2 regions of the Nonomuraea sp. NPDC005692 genome follow, and region 2 is predicted to be linked to the other one. Evidence: riboswitches for the same ligand, from Rfam matches in the RefSeq annotation. Region 2 holds a riboswitch; the other holds the start of a gene.
What was found. A riboswitch is a leader RNA that binds a small molecule or an ion and turns the genes downstream of it on or off. The one in region 2 is predicted to bind glycine.
Positions count from the first base shown of each region.

Region 1: linked by a shared signal. The riboswitch ahead of gcvP (aminomethyl-transferring glycine dehydrogenase) and the one ahead of gcvT (glycine cleavage system aminomethyltransferase GcvT) in region 2 are both predicted to bind glycine.

Region 1 is NZ_JBEXYU010000014.1:50,248-61,133, forward strand. Features, by position in the region: gene ABZ459_RS27020 (hypothetical protein) at 1-81, opposite strand, end outside; gene ABZ459_RS27025 (CDP-alcohol phosphatidyltransferase family protein) at 262-843, shown strand; gene ABZ459_RS27030 (mannose-1-phosphate guanyltransferase) at 848-3,352, shown strand; gene ABZ459_RS27035 (FHA domain-containing protein) at 3,614-4,126, shown strand; gene ABZ459_RS27040 (MerR family transcriptional regulator) at 4,150-4,776, shown strand; gene ABZ459_RS27045 (bifunctional nuclease family protein) at 4,909-5,379, shown strand; gene ABZ459_RS27050 (MerR family transcriptional regulator) at 5,527-6,147, shown strand; glycine riboswitch at 6,196-6,292, shown strand; gene gcvP (aminomethyl-transferring glycine dehydrogenase) at 6,459-9,284, shown strand; gene ABZ459_RS27060 (hypothetical protein) at 9,411-10,211, shown strand; gene ABZ459_RS27065 (hypothetical protein) at 10,266-10,622, opposite strand; gene ABZ459_RS27070 (alpha/beta family hydrolase) at 10,705-10,886, shown strand, end outside.
Region 2 is NZ_JBEXYU010000006.1:347,404-358,289, forward strand. Features, by position in the region: gene ABZ459_RS16805 (L-serine ammonia-lyase) at 1-1,235, opposite strand, end outside; gene gcvH (glycine cleavage system protein GcvH) at 1,295-1,684, opposite strand; gene gcvT (glycine cleavage system aminomethyltransferase GcvT) at 1,681-2,766, opposite strand; glycine riboswitch at 2,801-2,900, opposite strand; glycine riboswitch at 2,921-3,018, opposite strand; gene ABZ459_RS16820 (M28 family peptidase) at 3,281-4,654, opposite strand; gene ABZ459_RS16825 (M4 family metallopeptidase) at 4,726-7,020, opposite strand; gene ABZ459_RS16830 (gamma-glutamyl-gamma-aminobutyrate hydrolase family protein) at 7,243-7,932, opposite strand; gene ABZ459_RS16835 (3-oxoacyl-ACP reductase) at 7,929-8,693, opposite strand; gene ABZ459_RS16840 (aldehyde dehydrogenase family protein) at 8,699-10,042, opposite strand; gene ABZ459_RS16845 (glutamine synthetase family protein) at 10,051-10,886, opposite strand, start outside.

The DNA of each region.
Region 1 (10,886 bases), on a different contig from region 2:
CAGGGCGAACCCGAGGGCCAGGCAGAGGAACAAGGCGATCTCCGGCGCGTCCCGCAGCACGCCGGACTCCCAGGGCCACATCCGATCCCCCCAAGGCAGGCAGGCAGCGCGGGGGGATCGATCATCCAGCCCTTTCCCGCCCCCACATGCCGCGAAACGCCACCAACCCCCATCGGCCCCGCGTCCAGCCGGGGGAGTGCGAGCGGGGAATGGTCGCTGGTGGGGCGTCTGTGCCGGAGTTCCACGCAGTAGGGTCTCTGCGTGAGCGAAACTTCCGCCGAGGACCGGATCTGGACGGTTCCCAACCTGCTGAGCTTCCTGCGCCTGCTCGGCGTGCCCGTGTTCCTCTGGTTGGTTCTGGGCCCCAGGGCGGACGGGTGGGCCATCGCCATCCTCATCGTGGCCGGGTTCACCGACTGGCTCGACGGCAAGATCGCTCGCGCGTTCAACCAGACCAGCAAGCTCGGCCGGGTGATCGACCCGGCCGCCGACAAGCTGTACGTCTTCGCCACGATCCTGGCGCTGCTGCTGCGCGAGGTCATCCCGTGGTGGCTGGTGGCCGTCATCGTGGCGCGGGAGCTCTTCGTCGCCTGTTCGTTCCCCGTACTTCGCAAACACGGATATAAGGCACTTCAGGTGCATTTTCTGGGCAAGGCCGCCATGTTCAACCTCATGTACGCCTTCCCGCTGCTCTTCCTCGCCTCCCACACCGGGTGGTATGCCGATATAGCGCGAATTGCCGGGTGGGCCTTCGCGATCTGGGGCACGGGCCTGTATTGGTGGGCAGGGATCCTGTATGTGGTGCAGGTGCGCCAACTCGTAACCGCGACCACGAAGGAGTGATCGGGTGAAGGCGGTCGTCATGGCGGGCGGGGAGGGGACTCGGCTGCGTCCGATGACCGCCAACCAGCCCAAACCTCTGCTCCCGGTGGCCAACCGCCCGATCATGGAACACGTCCTGCGCCTGCTCAAACGGCACGGCATCACCGAGACGGTCGTCACCCTGCAGTTCCTGGCCGCCCTCGTGCGCAACTACTTCGGCGACGGCGACGAGCTGGGCATGAACCTCCAGTACGCCACCGAGGACCTGCCGCTCGGCACCGCGGGCAGCGTCAAGAACGCCGCCGCCCGCCTGCGCGACGACCGCTTCCTGGTCATCTCCGGCGACGCCCTCACGGATATCGACTTATCCGACATGATCCGTTTTCATCGCGAAAATTCGGCTCTTGTCACCATCGGTCTGAAACGCGTTCCCAACCCGCTCGAATTCGGGATCATCATCCTCGACGAGAGCGGACGCGTTCAGCGCTTCCTGGAGAAGCCCACCTGGGGCCAGGTCTTCTCCGACACCGTCAACACCGGCATCTACGTCATGGAACCCGAGATACTCGACGCCGTGGCCGACGGCGAACCGGTCGACTGGTCCTCAGACGTCTTCCCCGCCCTCCTGGAACGCGGCGCCCCCATCTACGGCTACGTCGCCGCCGGCTATTGGGAGGACGTCGGCACCCACGCCAGCTACCTCAAGGCCCAGGCCGACGCGCTGTCCGGCCGGGTCCGTCTCGACATCGGCGGCTTCGAGCTCTCCCCGGGCGTCTGGGTGGCCGACTCGGCCACGGTCGACCCCGACGCCGTCCTGAAGGGCCCGCTGCTGATCGGCGACTACGCCAAGGTGGAGGCGGGCGCCGAACTGCGCGAGTACACGGTGCTCGGCAACAACGCGGTCGTGCGCGAGGGCGCCTTCCTGCACCGCGCGGTCGTCCACGACAACGTCTACCTCGGTCCCGGCGCCCACCTGCGCGGCTGCGTGATCGGCAAGAGCACCGACGTCATGGGCGGCGCCCGCGTCGAGGAGAACGCCGTCATCGGCGACGAATGCGTCATCGAGGCCGAGGCGTACGTCTCCAGCGGCGTCAAGGTCTACCCGTTCAAGACCATCGAGGCCGGCGCGGTCGTCAACACCAGCGTCATCTGGGAGTCGCGCGGACAGCGCAACCTGTTCGGCCCGCGCGGGGTCAGCGGCCTGGTCAACGTCGAGATCACCGCCGAGCTGTGCGTCCGCCTGGCCGGCGCGTACGCCACCACCCTGCGCAAGGGCGCCTACGTCGTCACCTCCCGCGACTGCTCCCTGGCCGCCAGGGCGCTCAAGCGGGCCGTCATCGGCGCCCTGACCGCCGCCGCGATCAACGTCCTGGACCTGGAGGCGGCGCCGCTGCCCGTGGCCCGCTTCCACACCGCCCGCGAGTCGGCCGCCGGCGGCATCGCCCTGCGCACCACGCCCGGCGACCCGCAGAGCGTCGACATCGTCATCATGGACGACCGTGGCGCCGACCTGCCCCCGGCCGCCCAGCGCAAGCTGGAGCGCGTCTTCTCCCGCCAGGAGTACCGGCGCGCCTTCCCCGGCGAGATCGCCGAGCTGCACTACCCGGCCAGGGCCGTCGAGGGTTACACGCACGAGCTGATGCGGGCCATCGGCGTCACCGGCGTCAAGGACATGAAGGTCGTGGTCGACTGCGCCGGCGGCACCTCCTCCCTGGTGATGCCCACGCTGCTCAGCCGCGCCGGCGTCGAGGTGCTCACCGTCAACGCCCGGCTGGACGACGTCTCGCCCACCGAGACGCTGGCCGAGCGCCGCCGCGACCTGCAACGCCTGTCGGAGCTGGTCAGCTCCTCGCGGGCGGCGTTCGGCGTGCGCTTCGACCCGGTCGGCGAACGCATCGCGCTGGTGGACGAGACCGGCCAGCTCATCAGCGAGGAACGCGCCCTGCTGGTCGTGCTGGACCTGGTGGCGGCCGAGCGCCGGGGCGGCCGGGTGGCCCTGCCGGTCACCACCACGCGGGTCGCCGAGCAGGTCTGCCGCTTCCACGGCGTGCAGGTGCAGTGGACCTCGACCGCGCTCGACGCCCTGACCTCCGCCGCCCAGGGCCCCGACATGATCTTCGCGGCCGACGGGCGCGGCGGGTTCGTCGTGCCGGAGTTCAGCCCGGCCATCGACGGCCTGGCCGCGTTCATGCGCCTGCTGGGGCTGGTGGCCCGCACCCGGCTGTCGCTCAGCCAGATCGACGCCAGGATCCCCGAGGTCAAGCTGCTGCGACGGAGCGTGCCGACCCAGTGGGCGGCCAAGGGCGCGGTCATGCGCTCGGTCATCGAGGCCGCCGAGGCCGAGCCCGACGGCTGGCGCGTGGACACCACCGACGGCGTGCGGGTCGCCCGCGACGACGGGTCGTGGGTGCTGATCCTGCCCGCCGCCGCCGAGCCGGTCACCGACCTGTGGGCCGAGGCCCCCGACATGGACGGCGCACAGGCGCTGCTCGAACGGTGGGCCCGCGTGGTCGAGCGGGCAGCCGTCTGATCACGTAGAGTAGCGGAAAAGCCGTCGCCCGAGATGTGCGCGCGGAGTGCCGCAAGATCGTAATGTAGAAACGCGCGGCGGCATGGACCACGGGGTGGGGGCGGCGGTAACTTTGTCAGCGTCCGAACCGCAGTCCAGCGCCCCGCCTTGACCTTTGCCGCTGATCAGCGTAAGTTGCGGCATTCGCAAACTTGAAGAGCGAAGGCAGGCGCGTCCCCAGCACCGTCGCCGCGTCTTCGCGGTAGGAGGCCGAGCCGATCGATGCCGAGCGTCTACTGCACGCAGTGCGGGCACGCCAACCCCGAGGATGCCCGTTTCTGTTCCCGCTGTGGGTCACCGCTGACCAGACCCGAGGTCTCCGGGGACACCACGTCGACGATCTCGGTCGCGGGAATCGAGGCGTACGAGGCTGAGACAGGCGACATGCTCCTGGCCGAACGGGCGCTGGTCGAACAGCTCCCGCCCGGCACGGCGTTGCTCACGGTGACCAGAGGGCCCAACCAGGGCAGCCGGTTCCGGCTGGACAAAGACCTCACCACGACCGGGCGCCACCCGGAGAGCGACATCTTCCTCGACGACATCACCGTCTCCCGCCGCCACGTCGAGTTCTACCGCCACCGCGGTGGCCAGTTCTCCGTACGCGACGTGGGCAGCCTCAACGGCACCTACGTCAACCGGGAGCGCATCGAGGAGGTCCCCCTGCACTCCGGAGACGAGGTGCAGATCGGCAAGTTCCGCCTCGTCTTCCTGATGAGGGTCAACGCCGGCGCATGAGCTCACAGGCGGCACGCTCGCACATGAGCATCGGGGAGGTGCTCGCCCTGCTGCAGGGCGAGTTCCCCGACGTCACCGTGTCCAAGATCCGCTTCTTGGAGGGCGAGGGGCTGATCGAGCCCGAGCGCAGCCCCTCGGGCTACCGCAAGTTCACCCATCTCCACGTCGAGCAGTTGCGCTTCATCCTGACCGAGCAGCGCGACCACTACCTGCCGCTGCGGGTGATCAAGGACAAGATGGCCGAGAGCTTCGGCCGTCCGCGCGCGGTGCAGCAGACCCAGGAGATCCGGTACGACCGGGCCCAGTTGCTGGAGGCGGCCGGCATCGACGAGGAGACCCTCGCCGAGCTGGAGGACTACGGCCTGCTCACCCCCGTGGCCAGGCGCTACGACGAGGAGGCGCTGAAGATCGCGCGCAGCGTCGGCGCCCTGGCCCGTTTCGGCCTGCACGCCCGCCACCTGCGCGCGGTCAAGGTCGCCGCCGAGCGGGAGTGCGGGCTGGTCGAGCAGACCGTCGCGCCCATACTCAAGCGCCGCGCGCCCGGCGCCATCGGCGAGGCCGACGAGGCTGCCAGGGAGTTGTCCACGCTCCTGCTCGACCTGCACGCCTCCCTGGTCCGCGTCGGCGTCAGGTCTGTCCTGGGCCGCTGAGGGCACAGAGCTGGAAGGCCGGGGCACATTCCAGGCCTGCCGGGTGTTACGTTGAAATGCACAAGCGTGTAGCAGAAACGACCCAGTCAACAGCTGTGCCGGGCGACCGGCCGGTCGAATACGGAGCAGCCCGTGTTGCAGATGGAGGTCGTGGGCGTTCGAGTTGAGATGCCCACAAATCAGCCGATCGTCTTGCTCAAGGAGGCACACGGGGAACGGTTCCTTCCGATCTGGATCGGCATGACCGAGGCGACCGCGATCGCCCTGGCGCAGGCCGAGGAGCCGCCGCCCCGGCCGCTCACCCACGACTTGTTCAGGGACGTGCTGAGCGCGCTCGGCGTCGGGCTGCGCGCGGTCAACATCGTGGCCCTGCGTGACGGCATCTTCTTCGCCGACCTGGTGTTCTCCAACGGCGTGGAGGTCAGCGCCCGGCCCTCCGACTCGATCGCCCTGGCGCTGCGCACCGGCGCGCGCATCTTCGCCAGCGAAGAGGTGGTCCAGGAGGCCGGTGTGATCATCCCTGACGACCAGGAGGACGAGGTGGAGAAGTTCAGGGAGTTCCTTGACACGATCACTCCCGAGGACTTCGGCAGGGCGGGGTAGGTATTTCAGTGCATTTACGCTTCACGACGCGCCGAGCCGGATCGTTGACTGAGCATGGTCACGGTCCTACGGTGCAAGTGAAACCCGTGGTCGCCCTTTACGAACCCCCAGATCAGGCCATGGGATGAGAGAAAGCCGGAGGTCCGCGTGGCGGTCAGCAGCGGCGAGGGAAAGACGGCCGGCCAGGAAGATCCGGTGCGGCGCGAGAGCGCGCGGCAGCGTGCCGGAGAGCAGGGCCTGCTCTTCGACGAGCAGCCCGCGACGCTGCCCGACGACATCGGATACCGCGGGCCCACAGCCTGCTCGGCGGCCGGCATCACCTACAGGCAGCTCGACTACTGGGCGCGCACGGGCCTGGTCGAGCCCACGATAAGAGCCGCGCACGGCTCGGGCTCGCAGCGGCTCTACAGCTTCCGCGACATCCTGGTGCTCAAGGTCGTCAAGCGGCTGCTCGACACCGGAGTGTCGTTGCAGCAGATCCGCACCGCGGTGCAGCACCTGCGTGACCGCGGGGTCGCCGACCTCGCGCAGATCACGCTCATGAGCGACGGAGTCAGCGTCTACGAGTGCACCTCGGCCGACGAGGTGATCGATCTCCTCCAGGGCGGCCAGGGCGTGTTCGGCATCGCGCTCGGCCGGGTCTGGCGAGAGGTCGAGGGCTCCCTCGCGGAGCTGCCGGGGGAACGGGCGGCGGTCGAGGACACCGTCCCGGCCGACCATCCCACTGACGAGCTCGCCAAGCGGCGCCGCGCACGCCGCACGGGGTGAGCTGAACCGCTGAACACACCGTAGTAATCTAGGACAGAGTAAGGCTGATGACCCCGTGCGGGAGAGTCCCTGGGCTTCGGTCCTGGGGCGCCGAAGGAGCAACCCTCCCCGGAATCTCTCAGGCATCCCGTACCGCTCGGGTGAGGCAACTCTGGAAAGCAGGTGCGCCCGCCAGGCGCACCTCACCGACGGTGCAAGCCCCACGGTGGGGTGAAGCTCTCAGGTCGCGATGACGTCGCGATGACAGAGGGGGAGATCCGGCACTCGCCCGCGCCCTGGCGCCGGTCTCCAAGCCTCGGGAGGCAACCTCCATGACCGACCTGTCCGCTCCGCCGTTCTCGTCCAGGCACATCGGCCCATCCGAGTCCGAGCAGCAGCGCATGCTCGAGGCGGTGGGCTTCGAGTCCGTCGGCGATCTGGTGGCCGTGGCCGTGCCCGAGGCCATCAGGGTCAAGGACCGGCTCAAGCTGCCGGCCGCCGCGAGCGAGACCGAGGCCATCGCCGAGCTGCGCGAACTGGCCTCCCGCAACCGGGTGCTGACCTCCATGATCGGCCTGGGCTACCACGACACCGTCACGCCCGCCGTCATCCGGCGCAACCTGCTGGAGAACCCGGGCTGGTACACCGCGTACACGCCGTACCAGCCGGAGATCTCGCAGGGCCGCCTGGAGGCGCTGCTGAACTTCCAGACGGTCGTCTCCGACCTGACCGGCCTCGACGTCGCCGGCGCCTCCCTGCTGGACGAGGCCACCGCCGCGGCCGAGGCCATGACGCTGGCCCGCCGGGCCGGCAAGTCCAAGAGCGACGTGTTCGTGGTCGACGCCGACACGCTGCCCCAGACCAAGGCCGTGCTGGCCACCCGCGCCGAGCCGCTCGGCATCACGCTGGTCGAGCACGACCTCGACGGCGAGCTGCCCGAGTGCTTCGGCGTGCTCGTCCAGTACCCGGGCGCCTCGGGCCGTCTGCGGGACTTCCGCGACGTGGCCGCCAGGGCGCACGAGGCGGGCGCGATCGTCGTGGCTGCCGCCGACCTGCTTGCCCTCACGCTCGTGGCCGCTCCCGGCGAGCTGGGCGCCGACATCGCCATCGGCTCCTCCCAGCGCTTCGGCGTCTCCTTCGGGTTCGGCGGGCCGCACGCGGCCTACATGTCCGTACGCGAGGGCCTGCAGCGGCAGATGCCCGGCCGCCTGGTCGGCGTGTCGGTCGACGTCGACGGCGACCCCGCCTACCGGCTGGCCCTGCAGACCCGCGAGCAGCACATCCGCCGCGAGAAGGCCACCAGCAACATCTGCACCGCCCAGGTCCTGCTGGCCGTGATCGCCGGCATGTACGCCGTCTACCACGGCCCCGAGGGCCTGCGCCGGATCGCGCATCGCGTGCACCGGCACGCCGTCGCGCTGGCCGGCGGGCTGCGCGAGGCCGGCCTGGAGGTTGTGCACGGCGAGTTCTTCGACACCGTGCTCGTCCGCGTGCCCGGCAGGGCCGCCGAGGTGGTGGCCGCCGCCGCCGAGCGGGGCGTCAACCTGTGGCAGGCCGACGACGACCACGTCTCGATCGCCTGCGACGAGAAGACCGGCGCGGCCGAGCTGGTCAAGGTGTGGGCCGCCTTCGGCGTCGAGCGCGAGGAGGTGGCGCTGGAGGCCGACGCGCTGCCGGCCGAGCTGCTGCGCGAGTCGGACTACCTGACCCACCCGGTCTTCCACAGCCACCGCTCCGAGACCGCGATGCTGCGCTACCTGCGCAGGCTCCAGGACAAGGACATCGCGCTCGACCGTTCGATGATCCCGCTCGGCTCGTGCACGATGAAGCTGAACGCGACCACCGAGATGGAGCCGATCACCTGGCCGGAGTTCGCCGGCGTGCACCCGTACGCGCCGGAGGCCCAGACCGAGGGCTACCGGGAGCTCATCGGCACCCTGGAGGGCTGGCTGGCCGAGGTGACCGGCTACGACGCGGTCTCCATCCAGCCGAACGCCGGCTCCCAGGGCGAGTTCGCCGGTCTGCTGGCCATCCGGGCCTACCACCAGGCCAACGGCGACACCGGGCGCGACGTGTGCCTGATCCCGTCCTCGGCCCACGGCACGAACGCGGCCAGCGCCGTCATGGCGGGCATGCGGGTCGTGGTCGTGGCCTGCGACAGCGACGGGAACATCGACCTGGCCGACCTCGACGCCAAGATCGCCAAGCACCGCGAGAAGCTCGCCGCGATCATGGTGACGTACCCGTCCACGCACGGCGTGTACGAGGAGTCGATCACCGAGGTCTGCGCCAAGGTGCACGAGGCCGGCGGCCAGGTCTACGTCGACGGCGCCAACCTCAACGCCCTGGTGGGCCTGGCCAAGCCGGGCGAGTTCGGCGCCGACGTGTCCCACCTCAACCTGCACAAGACGTTCTGCATCCCGCACGGCGGCGGCGGCCCCGGCGTCGGCCCGGTCGCGGTCCGCGGTCACCTGGCGGCCTACCTGCCCGGCCACCCGCTGCGCGACGGCGGCCCGGTCGGCCCGGTCTCGGCCGCCCCGTACGGCTCGGCGGGCATCCTGCCGATCTCGTGGGCGTACGTGCGGATGATGGGCTCCGAGGGCCTCACGGCGGCCACCGAGCAGGCCATCCTGTCGGCCAACTACCTGGCCCGGCGGCTGGCCCCGCACTACCCGGTGCTCTACACCGGCCGCGGCGGCCTGGTGGCCCACGAGTGCATCGTGGACCTGCGCCAGATCACCAAGGAGACCGGCGTCACCGTCGACGACGTGGCCAAGCGCCTGATCGACTACGGCTTCCACGCGCCGACCATGTCGTTCCCGGTGGCCGGGACGCTGATGATCGAGCCGACCGAGAGCGAGGACCTGGACGAGCTCGACCGGTTCGTGGACGCCATGATCGCCATCCGCGGCGAGATCGCCAAGGTGGCCTCGGGCGACTACGACAAGACCGACAACCCGCTGCGCAACGCGCCGCACACGGCCGAGTCGGTCACCGCCGACGAGTGGGCCCACCCGTACTCGCGGACCGAGGCGGCCTACCCGGTGGCCTCGCTGCGCGAGGGCAAGTACTGGGTGCCGGTGCGCCGCATCGACCAGGCGTACGGCGACCGTAACCTGGTGTGCTCCTGCCCGCCGCTGGAGGCGTACGAGGACTGATCCGCCGCCGCGGGTCCCCGTCCGGGGGCCCGCGCCGGACCCGGCCAGTCCCACACCGTCAAGTGAGCAGACATGATCGCGACGAGCCGTTAGGCTCGGTGCGATCCGTCGCCGGAAGGAGCTCTCTTGACGTTCTCAGAGCTGGAGACCCCGCCTCTCGACACCGCCCGCCGCCTGGCCGAGGGCGGCGACCTCGAGGGTGCGGCGGCGATACTGACCGAGCTGGTCGCCGACCACGACAGCCCCGACCGGGCCCAGGCGGCCGTGGGGCTGGCCGTGGTGCTCGACGAGCGCGGCGACACCGAGGCCGCCCGAGCCGCGGCCCGCACCGCGCTGGCCACCGGCCATCCCGAGTACGCCGCCCAGGCCGCCTGCCACCTGGCCCAGGGCTTCGAACGCGAGGGCCGCGACGACCAGGCCAGGGCCGCCTGGCAGGCCGTGCTCGGCGTCGGCACGCCGGCCTACGTCCCGCTGGCGCACCTCGCGCTGGCTCGGCTGGCCGGCAGCCCGCAGGAGGCCGGCAAGGAGCTGCGCTCCGCCCTCGACGCGAGTCTCGACGCCGGCGACGCCGAGGCCGCCGCGCACGCGGCCCGCCAGCTCGCCGAGACGCTGCTGGAGTACGGCGACCCGGGGGAGGCGGCCGGGCTGCTGCTGGACGCGCTGGAGTTCGCCCCGGCGCGGGAACTGCCTGGGCTGCGGGTGCTGCTCGGCATCGCGCACCTGGAGCTGGCCTGCGCGGAGTTCGCCGAGGCCGTCGAGAGCGGGGCCGACCCCCAGACGGGCGCCCTGGCCATCGAGCTGCTGGCGCGCACGCTGCCGCTGCGCGGGCGCACCGAGGACGCCGGCCAGGTGTGGACCTACGGCCTCGAACACGAGGACCTGACCATGGCCGCCGAGGTCCGGCTGCGTTTCCACCGCGACACCTGACCGCCCGCTGAGCGCGGCCCCTGAGTGCGGCCCCTGAGTGCGGCCGGAGAGGGCTCAGCCGCGGCGCATGATGGCCACGGCGGCGGCCACGTTGATGGCGACGATCGCCAGCCACGTGATCGTCAGGCCGACCAGCCCCGAGTTGCCGGCCGCGATGGCGGTCAGCGGGATGCCGAGGCCCATCGAGCCCAGCGCGATGGGGATCATCGCCGCGCCGTTGTTCTGCCGCTGCCTGGGCTTGGCCGGGGCGAGGCCGTGGCCGTCCAGCTCGGCCTGGACGCGGGCGGCGATGGTGGCGTCGAGCCGTTCGACGAAGGACTCGACGAGCGCGGCCTCGTAGTCGGGACCGAGGTCGCGGCGGGCGTCGAGGGTGGCCTGCAGGTCATCCCGGATGGGGCGCATCTCTGGCATAAGGGTCATCATCCCGGTTGTCCGGCGCGCCGTCATCAGACCTGGGGGCCAACGGCGGATCCTCCCCAGGTACGGTGCTGCCATGGAGATCATGACTCCGAGGGGGCCGGCGCTGGTGCAGGTCGACGAGGCGGCCGAGCCCCGGCTGCTGCTGGTGCTGACCCACGGCTCGGCCGGGGGAGTGGACGCGCCCGACCTGCTGGCCGTCCGCGACGCCGCGCTCGGGGTGGGGGCGACCGTGGCCAGGGTGTCGCAGGCGTTCCG
Region 2 (10,886 bases):
CTGGCGGCCGTGATGGCCTTGTTGGAGGCCACCGCGTTGCGCTCGATGCACGGGATCTGCACCAGGCCGCCGATCGGGTCGCAGGTCAGCCCCAGGTTGTGCTCGATGCCGATCTCGGCGGCGTTCTCCACCTGCTCGGGGGTGCCGCCCATGACCTCGGTCAGCCCGGCCGAGGCCATCGAGCAGGCCGAGCCCACCTCGCCCTGGCAGCCGACCTCGGCGCCGGAGATCGAGGCGTTCTCCTTGAACAGCACGCCGATCGCGGCCGCCGTGAGCAGGAAGCGCACCACGCCGTCGTCGTCGGCGCGCGGGACGAACCTGGTGTAGTACGTCAGCACGGCCGGGATGATGCCCGCGGCGCCGTTGGTGGGGGCGGTGACGATGCGGCCGCCGGCGGCGTTCTCCTCGTTGACGGCCAGGGCGAACAGCGCCACCCAGTCCATCGCCTGCAGCGGGTCCTTCTCGGCCGACTCGGCCTGCAGCCGCCGGTGGAGCTGGTTGGCCCGGCGCTTGACCTTCAGCCCGCCGGGCAGCACGCCCTCCTTGGAGATGCCCCGCTGCACGCACTCCGACATCACGCGCCACAGGTTGAGGATGCCCGCGCGGATCTCCTCCTCGGTGCGCCCGAACGCCTTCTCGTTCTCCAGCATCAGGGCGGAGATCGACAGGCCGGTGTTCGAGCAGTGCTTGAGCAGCTCGTCGCCCGAGGCGAACGGGTAGGGCAGGACGGTGTCGTCGGGCTTGATGCGGTCGGCGCCGGTGGCCTTCTCGTCCACGACGAAGCCGCCGCCGACGGAGAAGTAGACCTTCTCGCGCACGGTCTCGCCCTGCTCGTCACGGGCGGTGAAGCGCATGCCGTTGGGGTGCTCGGGCAGGGAGATCTTGCGCTCGAAGACGAGGTCCTGGCCCACGACGAAGGGGATCTCGTGCTCGCCGTAGAGGTTGACCGTGCCCGAGGCGCGCATCTCGGCCAGGCGGGCGTCGACGGAGTCGACGTCGACCAGCTCCGGCTTCTCACCGGACAGGCCGAGCAGCACCGCCTTGTCGCTGCCGTGGCCCTTGCCGGTCAGGCCGAGCGAGCCGTACAGGATGACCTCGACGCGGGCCACGCGGGGGAGCAGGCCGTCGTCGTGCAGCCCGCGGGCGAACTTGTGCGCGGCGGCCATCGGGCCGCCCGTGTGGGAGCTGGACGGTCCGATGCCGATCTTGAAGAGGTCGAAGACGCTGATCGCCATTGATGGGCGCCCTTCAGTTCAGGAAGTGCCGGGGCCCGTCGCGGGCCCCGGCGTTGGTGTCAGGACTCGCCTGAGGTGAGCGCCGTGTACTCCTCGGCGGACAGCAGGTCCTCCGCGTCGCCCTCCATGCGGACGCGGAACATCCAGCCGTCGCCGTACGGGTCGCTGTTGGCCAGCGACGGGTCGTCGGCCACGGCCGCGTTCACCTCGACGATCTCGCCGCCGACGGGGGCGTAGATCTCGCTCACCGACTTGGTGGACTCCACCTCGCCGACCGAGTCACCCGCCTCGACGGTCGAACCGACCTCGGGGAGCTGCACGAAGACGACGTCACCAAGAGCCTCGGCGGCGAAGGCCGTGATGCCGACGGTCACGGTGATGCCGTCGTCCACGCCCGACACCCACTCGTGCTCCTTGGTGTAGTTCAGGTCGTCAGGGATGTTGCTCACTTGTTCCTCCTGTAGAAGGGCAGCTCGACCAGGTCCATAGGTTCATGGCTGCCCCGGATGTCCACGGCCAGACCTGTGTCGGCCCCGGCGTCCACGTAGGCCATCGCGATGGGCTTGCCCAGGGTCTGGGAGGGCGCACCGCTGGTGACCTCGCCGACGACGGCGCCGTCGCGGGTGACCGGGTAGCCGTGACGTGGCACCCGGCGGCCCTGGGCGACCAGGCCGACGAGGCGGCGGCGGGGCTGGTCGTCCTTGACCGCCTCCAGTGCCGCCCTGCCGACGAAGTCACCGGGCTTGTCGAATTTCACCACTCTGCCCAGCCCCGCGTCGAACGGGGTCAGGTCGGAGCTCAGCTCGTTGCCGTAGAGCGGCATGCCAGCCTCCAGCCTGAGGGTGTCGCGGCTGGACAGACCGGCGGCCCTGAGCCCGTGCGACTCGCCCGCCGCCTCCAGGGCGCGCCAGAGCGGCACGGCGTCCTGGTTGGCGACGAACAGCTCGAAGCCGTCCTCGCCGGTGTAGCCGGTGCGGGCGATGAGCGCCTGGCGGCCGTCGACCACGCCGGGCAGGCCCGCGTAGTACTTGAGACCGTCGAGGTCGGCGTCGGTGAGCGTGGCCAGGATCTCCTGGGCCTTCGGGCCCTGGATCGCGATGAGGGCGTACTGCTGGGAGCGGTCGTCGACCGCCGTGTCATACGACTTAGTACGATTTTTCAGCTCATCAGCGACTTTGTCGGAGTTCGAGGCGTTGGCCACCACCATGAACTCCTCGTCCGCCAGCCGGTAGACGATCAGGTCGTCGAGCACCCCGCCGCGCTCGTCCACGATCATCGTGTACCTGGCCCGGCCGGGCGCGAGCGCCGACAGGTGGCCGACCAGGGCGTAGTCGAGGGCCTCTCCGGCCTGCGGACCGGTCAGGAAGATCTCGCCCATGTGCGAGAGGTCGAACAGCCCGGCCGCCTCGCGGACGGCTTTGTGCTCCGCCGACTCGCTGCCGTACCGGAGCGGCATCAGCCATCCGGCGAAGTCGGTCAGCGTGGCGCCTAGGGCCTCGTGGACGTCTCGTAGCGGCGTAGGTCGGGACATTTGTCGCACCTCAGGACAGGATTGGATGCCAGCATCCTCCCCCTCTGTCATGGATGCCTGAGAGCTTCGCCCGAGTTTTACCGGACTTTCACCTTCGGCGAGGCCCCGAGGGCCTGCTTTCCAGAGGTCACCTCCCCGTAAGAACGCCTTACAGGGCTGCCGCGCGGTCCTTTGCCTTGAGAGGTTCGCGGGGAGGGCTTGCTCCTTCAGGGACCCTGACCGGCTGTCAGGGTGCTCTCCCGCACGGTTTCGCCGGTGATGTCCGTCAGCCTAGTGCCGTCATGGGGGTGTTGTCGCGCTTCGCCCCCTGCCTTCCGCAGCATCCGCGACATCCCGCACGCAGCGAAAAGCGGCCGCGGCCCCGGAGAGGCGGGGTCGCGGCCGCGTTGGTGGCCGCGCGCGAGCCGGTCATGGCAGGTCAGCTCGCACGCGGCAGCTCGGGGCGGGCCGGTGGCGACCGGCCCGCGCGTAGATCAGGCCCTGTGGATCAGGCTCTAAAGGTCAGGCCCGAGGATCAGGCCCGCGCCCAGAGGGCGGGCACGTTCGGCGGCTCCCAGCCCGGCAGGCTGGTGTGCGCCTGGAGGCAGCGGTAGCTGACCCCCTGGTAGGTGACGACGTCTCCGGCCGTGTACGACTTGTAGGCCGTCCAGGTGGTGCCCTGGCCGTCCCCTCCGACGGTCAGGGTGAAGGACGCGGAGTGGTCCGCCGTCGCCCCGTCGCCGTTGATCCCTATGGTGTACGTCCCCGCCGCGGCGCCGCTGGTGGTGGCGATCGTGACGGTGGACGACTGACCGGCCTGCACCGTGGACGGGCTGAAGGAGACGGTGACCCCGCTCGGCACGTTCCCGGCGGAGAGCGCGACGCTCTGCGCCTGGCCGGACGTGACCTGGGTACTGACCGCCGCGGTAGCCGACTGACCGGCCTGGACCGATGCCGACGACGGGGTCACCGAGATCGAGTAGTCGTTCTCCGTGGGCGTGCTGGTGCCCACGGCGAGCTTCCATATGGCGTACGCGATGGCGTCGGAGTTGCGGTCGAGCGCCGTGGTGTTGATGGCGCTCGGGTAGCTGTCGCAGGCGCTGTGGTAGCAGCGGTCGAACGGCTGCCCGGCCGAGCCGCCCCACTTGGCGGCCTGGGCCGAGCTCTTGACCGCCCCGGCCCCCGTGGCCAGGCCGCCGACCCGGACGCCCGCGCTCTTGAACGAGGCGTGGTCGCTGCGGCCGTCGCCCTCCCTGTCGCCCTCGGTCTGCAGGCCGATGGTGGCGAAGTAGTCGTTGAAGGTCCGCTGGATCGCCGCGTCGTCGTCGTAGACGAAGTAGCCGGCGTTGGTCGAGGCGATCATGTCGAAGTTCAGGTACACCTCGACGCCGCTCGCGCCGCCGTTCTGCACGTAGTACCTGGACCCGACCATGCCCGCCTCTTCGGCGCCCCACCAGCCGAACCGCACGTGCTTGGTGAGGGTGGGCCTGCGGGCGGCGAGGGTGAGGGCGTTCTCCAGGAGCGCGGCCGAGCCGGAACCGTTGTCGTTGATCCCGGGGCCGGCCGCGACGCTGTCGAGGTGGGCGCCGAGCATCACGGTCTGGTTGGCCGGGCCGCCCGGCCAGTCGGCGATCAGGTTGCTGCCGCCGCTGAAGCTCTGCACGCGGGTGGTGAAGCCGGCCGCGTCGAGCTTGCCCTTGATGTAGTTCATCGAGGCGGTGAAGCCCGGCCTGCCCGAGGCGCGGTTGCCGCCGTTGCTCGTGGCGATGGACTGCAACTGGCTCAGATGCGCCGTCACGTTCGCGACGGGGATGTCGGGCGCGGGGTCGGCGGCGGCGCCGGCCGGTCCGGCCGGCGTGGTGAGGGTCAGGGCCAACGCGGCGGTGGCCGCGGCGCCCAGCCTGAGCATGGCGTTCACGATCTGTGGCTCCTCAAGGGGGTTGGGCGGCCACCCCGGCGTGGCCGCCCAGGTATTGCGACTTAGACCGGCTGCCAGAGGGCAGGGGTGTTGGGCGGCTCCCAGCCCGGCAGGCTCGTGTGAGACTGCAGGCAGCGGTAGCTGGTGCCCTGGTAGGTGACGGTCTGTCCGGCTGTGTAGGCCGTGTACGTCTGCCACGTGGTGCCCTGGCCGCCGCCCACCGTCAGGCTGAAGGAGGCCGAGTGGTCGGCGCTCGCGCCGTCGGCGTTCAGGCTGATCGTGTACGTGCTGGGCGTCACGCCGCTCGTGGTCGCGAACGTCACCGTGGACGACTGCCCGGCGGTGATCGTGGACGGGCTGAAGCTGACCGTCACGCCCGCGGGCACGTTGCTCGCCGACAGGGCGATGCTCTGCGCCTGACCGGCGGTGACCTGCGTGCTGACCGTGGCGGTGGCCGACTGACCGGCCTGCACCGAGGCCGACGACGGGGTCACGCCGAAGGAGTAGTCGTTCGGCGAGCTCTGCCCGATCTGCAGGTTGTAGGTGGCCTGCCGGTCGACGTCGGCGCCGTCGGCCGTGATCGCGATCGAGTGGTTGCCCTGCGGGCTGCCCGCCGAGGTGGTGATCGTCAGCGTGGAGCTCTGCCCCGCGGTGATGGTGGCCGGGCTGAACGAGGCGGTCACGCCGGTCGGCAGGGTGCCGGTCCGCAGGGTGATCGACTGCGCCGAACCGCCGGTCACGGTGGTGCTGACCGTGGTCGTGGTGCTCTGGCCCGGAGTGACGCTGCCGGAGGCGGGGTTCAGGTTGACCGAGAAGTCGTTGCTGCCCTGGGTGCAGCTCGGCTCGCCGGACTGGGCCCGTACGCTGACGCCGTCCCAGGCGTTCTTGACCACGTTGAACTCGGTGCAGCTGCCCGGGTACAGGGTCTTGGCGGCCTGGAGGGTGGCGACCCTGGCCTTGGCGTGCGTCCACGGCTGGGTCTTCGTGTTCAGCGCGGACATGAACACCTCACCGGCCTTGCGGATGCCGATGCCGGTGATCGCGGCGCCGTTGTCGCAGCGCGTGCTCGCGGGCTTGCCCGAGGGGTTGGTGCCCTCGGCCACGAGGTAGAACCAGTGGTTCTGCGGGCCGGCCGCCGCGTGCACCTCGGTGTTCGGGATGGAGGCGCTGTAGCAGTTCGGGTGGCTGAGGGCCGACGGGTTGTACATGTTGCGGATCGGCCCGGACCCGGAGAGGTTGACCTCTTCGCCGACCAGGTAGTCCGGCGGGTCGTTCGGGTTGTTGGCGTACGCCTCGGTGAGCGCGCCGAAGATGTCGCCGGTGGACTCGTTCATGCCGCCGGCCTCGTTGCCGCTGCCCGAGCCGCCGCTGGTGAACTGGAAGATGCCGTGGCCGAACTCGTGGCCGACCACGTCCATCGACGTGAGCTGCTGGGAGTTGGCGGAGTTGTGGCCGAAGGAGCCGTACTGGCCGTTCCAGTAGGCGTTGACGTCGGCCAGGCCGACGCGGGCCGGGTAGCCGCCGCCCTGGCCGTTGATGCCGCTGCGGCCGAGCCAGGCGCTCAGCATGTCCCATTCCCGCTGCGCGGCGTAGAGCGCGTCGACGCAGGCGGTCTCCAGGTTCGTGCCCGAGCCGTTGCCCCAGGTGTCGGTGGTCTTCGTGTACGGCGAGCCGTTCTGGCCGCCGCACTGGACACCGCTCCTGCGGGGGTCGCGCATCGTGTACGAGGGGCTGGTGTCGATGGTGACGGTGCCGACGTAGTAGCTGTTGCCGGTGCCGTCGCGCACCTCGTCCCACTCGTCGATGACCTTGCCGGTGAGGGCGTCCACGTACACGTGGAGCTTGGTCTCGTGACCGGTGGCGTTGGCGCCGGTGACCAGGACCTCGTAGGCCAGCCGCGGGGTCTTCGTGGCGGCGTGCACGGACAGCACGGGCGTGGCGACGGTCTCGACCCTGGCCACCTTGGCCCTGGCCGTCACGGCGGCCTGGGCCGCGGTCACCTTCGCCTTCGTGCCGATCCCGATCTTCGTGCGCTGCCCGGTGGCGACCGTGTCGACCACCGCGCCGGAGGCGTCCGTGGCGACGACCACGTCGCCGCCGTAGACGGGCAGGCCCGCGTGGTTACGGGCGTAGGTCAGGTACTGCAGGCCGCGGACGCCTTCGACAGTCGACGTCAGCGTGAACGTGTCCTGCTCGGATGCCAGCAATGCCGCCGAGTCGGCCAGGATCGCGTTGTGTGCGGTGGCGATCGCGTTCCTGCGCTCGTCGGGGCTGGGAGGATCGGCCACCTGCGACGCTTGGGCTGTGGCGCTCGTGGCGCCCACCAGCGAGCTGGTGGTCAGGGCTAGCGCGAGCATTGCGGCAGCCCCCAACCTGAGTTTGGGGTTCACTCTCTGGCTCCTCAGGGGGGTGTGGAGTGGAAGAGCCCCGGCCGGCTGGGGATGAACACAGGGTGACACCGGGATGGCGCGACCCGGTACCCAACAAGTTTCCTATAACGTGGTGGTATGGCCCTCTGAACTGGGATTTCACGCGATTTCAGCGCGCAGAAAAGGTAAAGAAGCTTTCCAGTAACGGTCTCAGCAGGCCGCCGTGAACGCCTCGAAGAGCGCCGGCCCGTCGCCCGCCTCCGGGTGCCACTGGACCGCCACCGCGAACCCGCCGGAGTCGAGCTCCACCGCCTCGATCGTCCCGTCGTCGGCCGTGGCGGTGACCGTGAGGCCGGGGGCGAGCCGGTCGACGGCCTGGTGGTGGTAGTGCGGGACCGCCACCGGTTGCGTGCCGAGCGCCTCGGCCAGGCGGCTGCCGGGGACGGGCGTGACCGGCAGGTGGCCGAACTCGCCGGGCGCGGGGGAGTGGCCGGTGTGCCCGGTCACGTCCGGCAGGTGCTGGTGCAGGGTGCCGCCGAGCAGCACGTTGAGCACCTGCAGCCCCCGGCAGATGCCCAGGAACGGCAGCCCGGCCGCCAGGGCCGCCGCCAGCAGGGCGAACTCGGCCTCGTCCCGGAACTCCCGGACGTAGCCGGTGCGCTCGTGCGCCGTCCGGCCGTACCTGGCCGGGTCGACGTCGCCGCCGCCGGCCAGGACGAGACCGTCGAGCCGCCCCACGACCTGGGCGGGATCGCCGGCCGGCGGCAGCAGCACGGGCTGCCCGCCGGCCTGGACGATCTTCTCGACGTACATGTACGGCAGCAGCGCGACGGGCAGGTCCCAGACGGTGAACCGGGCGGGCTCGACGTACGTCGTGACACCGATGACCGGACGGGTCACAGCGGCGTCACGTACGCGCCGGAGATGCCGCCGTCCACCAGGAACTCGGCCCCCGTGATGAAGGAGGCGTCGTCACTGGCCAGGAACGCCACGGCGGCGGCGATCTCCGACGCCTCGGCGAAGCGGCCCACCGGAATGTGCACCAGACGCCGCTGGGCCCGCTCGGGGTCCTTGGCGAACAGCTCCTGCAGCAGCGGCGTGTTCACCGGCCCCGGGCACAGCGCGTTGACCCGGATGCCCTCGCGGGCGAACTGCACGCCCAGCTCGCGCGACATCGCCAGCACGCCGCCCTTGGAGGCCGTGTACGAGATCTGCGACGTGGCCGACCCCATCACCGCCACGAACGACGCCGTGTTGATGATCGACCCCTTGCCCTGCCGCCGCATGTACGGGATGGCGTGCTTGCAGCACAGGTACACGCTGGTCAGGTTCACCTCCTGGACGCGGCGCCAGGCGTCGAGGCCGGTCTCCAGGATCGAGTCGTCGTCGGGCGGCGAGATGCCGGCGTTGTTGAAGGCGATGTCCACGCTGCCGTAGGTCTCGTGGGCCGTGGCGAACATCCGGACGACGTCGTCCTCGCTGGTCACGTCGGCCTTGACGAAGAGGCCGCCGACCTCGGCCGCGGCCTTGGCCCCGGCGTCCTCGTCGATGTCGACGCAGACGACCTTCGCGCCCTCCTGCGCGAACCTGCGCGCCGTGGCCAGCCCGATGCCGCTGCCCGCGCCGGTGATGACGGCCACGCGGTCCTGCAATCGCTGCACTGTACTTACTCCCAGGATATGAAGACGTTCTTGGTCTCGGTGAAGGCCGTCAGGGCGTCCGGGCCCAGCTCCCGGCCGAGGCCGGACTGCTTGAAGCCGCCGAACGGGGTCCAGTAGCGCACCGAGGAGTGCGAGTTCACCGACAGGGCGCCCGACTCCACCGCGCGGGCCACCCGCAGCGCCCGCCCGACGTCGCGCGTCCAGATGGACCCGCTCAGCCCGTACGGGGTGTCGTTGGCGATGCGCACGGCCTCGGCCTCGTCGGTGAACGGCACCACCGACACGACCGGGCCGAAGATCTCCTCGGTGAAGGCGCGGTCGGTGACCTTCGAGGTGAGCACGGTCGGCGGGAACCAGTAGCCCTTGCCCTGGGGGCAGTCGCCCTGGAGGTAGGGCGTGCCCTCGACGAAGCCGCGGACGCGGTCCAGGTGCTCGGCGCTGATCAGCGGGCCCATCTCGGTGGACTCGTCGAGGGGGTCGCCGACCTTGACGCCGCGCACCGCCGCCGACAGGCGCTCCAGGAACTCGTCGTACACCTCGGCCTGGACGAGGATGCGGGAGCGGGCGCAGCAGTCCTGGCCGGAGTTGTCGAACACCGCATAAGGGGCGGTTTTTGCCGCTTTTTCGAGGTCCGAGTCGGCGAAGACGATGTTCGCGGACTTGCCGCCCAGCTCCAGCGTCACCCGCTTGACCTGCGCCGCCGCCTTCGCGGCGATCTCCTTGCCCACCTCGGTCGAGCCGGTGAACACGATCTTGGCCACGCCGGGATGCTCGACCAGCCGGGCCCCCGCGACCTCCCCTGCCCCGGGCAGCACCTGGAGCACCCCCTCGGGGAGGCCCGCCGCCAGGGCCAGCTCGGCCAGCCTCAGCGCCGTGAGCGGAGTCCATTCCGCCGGCTTGACGATCACCGTGTTGCCCGCCGCCAGCGCCGGGGCGACGCCCCACGACATGATCAGCATCGGGAAGTTCCACGGCACGATGACGCCCACCACGCCCAGCGGCTCCTGGAACGTGATGTCCACGCCGCCGGGCACCGGGATCTGCTTGCCGTGGTTGCGCTCGGGGGCGGCGGCGTAGAAGTGCAGCACGTCGCGGACGGCCCCGGCCGCCCAGCGCGCGTTGCCGATCGGATGCCCGGCGTTGTCCAGCTCCAGCCGGGCCAGCTCCTCGCCGTGGGCGTCCACCAGGTCGGCGAAGCGGCGCAGCAGTCGGGCCCGGTCGCCCGGCGCCACCTCCCGCCAGCTCCGGTACGCCTTCGCGGCCCGCTCCACCGCCCGGTCGACCTCGGCCGCGTCGGCCATCTCGACCTCGGCGACGACCTCTTCCGTCGCCGGATTAACGATCCTCATGCCTACCGTCACATTCGCTCGAAACCACGGAACAGCTCCCAGTCCGTCACCGCCGCGTCGAAGGCGGCCAGCTCCACGCGCGCGTTGTTCGCGTAGTGCTCGACCACGTCGTCGCCGAACGACTCCCTGGCCAGCTTCGACCCCTCGAACAGAGCGAGCGCGTCCCGGAGCGTGTGGGGCACGGTCTCGGCGCCGGAGTCGTAGGCGTTGCCTCCGAAGGCGTCCTCCAGCGGCAGCTCCCGGTCGATGCCGTCCAGCCCGGCCGCGATCAGCGCCGACACCGCCAGGTACGGGTTGACGTCCCCGCCCGGCACCCGGTTCTCCACCCGCAGCGAGGGCCCGTGGCCCACCAGCCGCAGGGAGCAGGTGCGGTTGTCGACGCCCCACTTGACGGCGGTGGGCGCGAAGCTGCCGGGCACGTAACGCTTGTAGGAGTTGACGTTGGGCGCGTACAGCAAAGTGAGCTCGCGCATGCGGGCGAGCTGCCCGGCGATGAACCGCGCGCCGAGCGGCGAGAGCCCGTACGGCCCCTCGCCCGCCATCACCAGGCCGCCGTCGAGGCCGCGCAGCGAGATGTGGATGTGGCAGGAGTTGCCCTCGCGCTGGTTCGGCTTGGCCATGAAGGTGATCGAGCGGCCCTCCTGGGCGGCGATCTCCTTGGCGCCGTTCTTGTAGATCGAGTGGTTGTCGCAGGTGCGCAGGGCCTCGTCGTAGCGGAAGGCGATCTCGTGCTGGCCGAGGTTGCACTCGCCCTTGGCGGACTCGACGTACATGCCGGCGCCCTCCATGTCGCGCCTGATGCGCCGGAGCAGCGGCTCGACGCGGGCGGTGCCGAGGAGGGAGT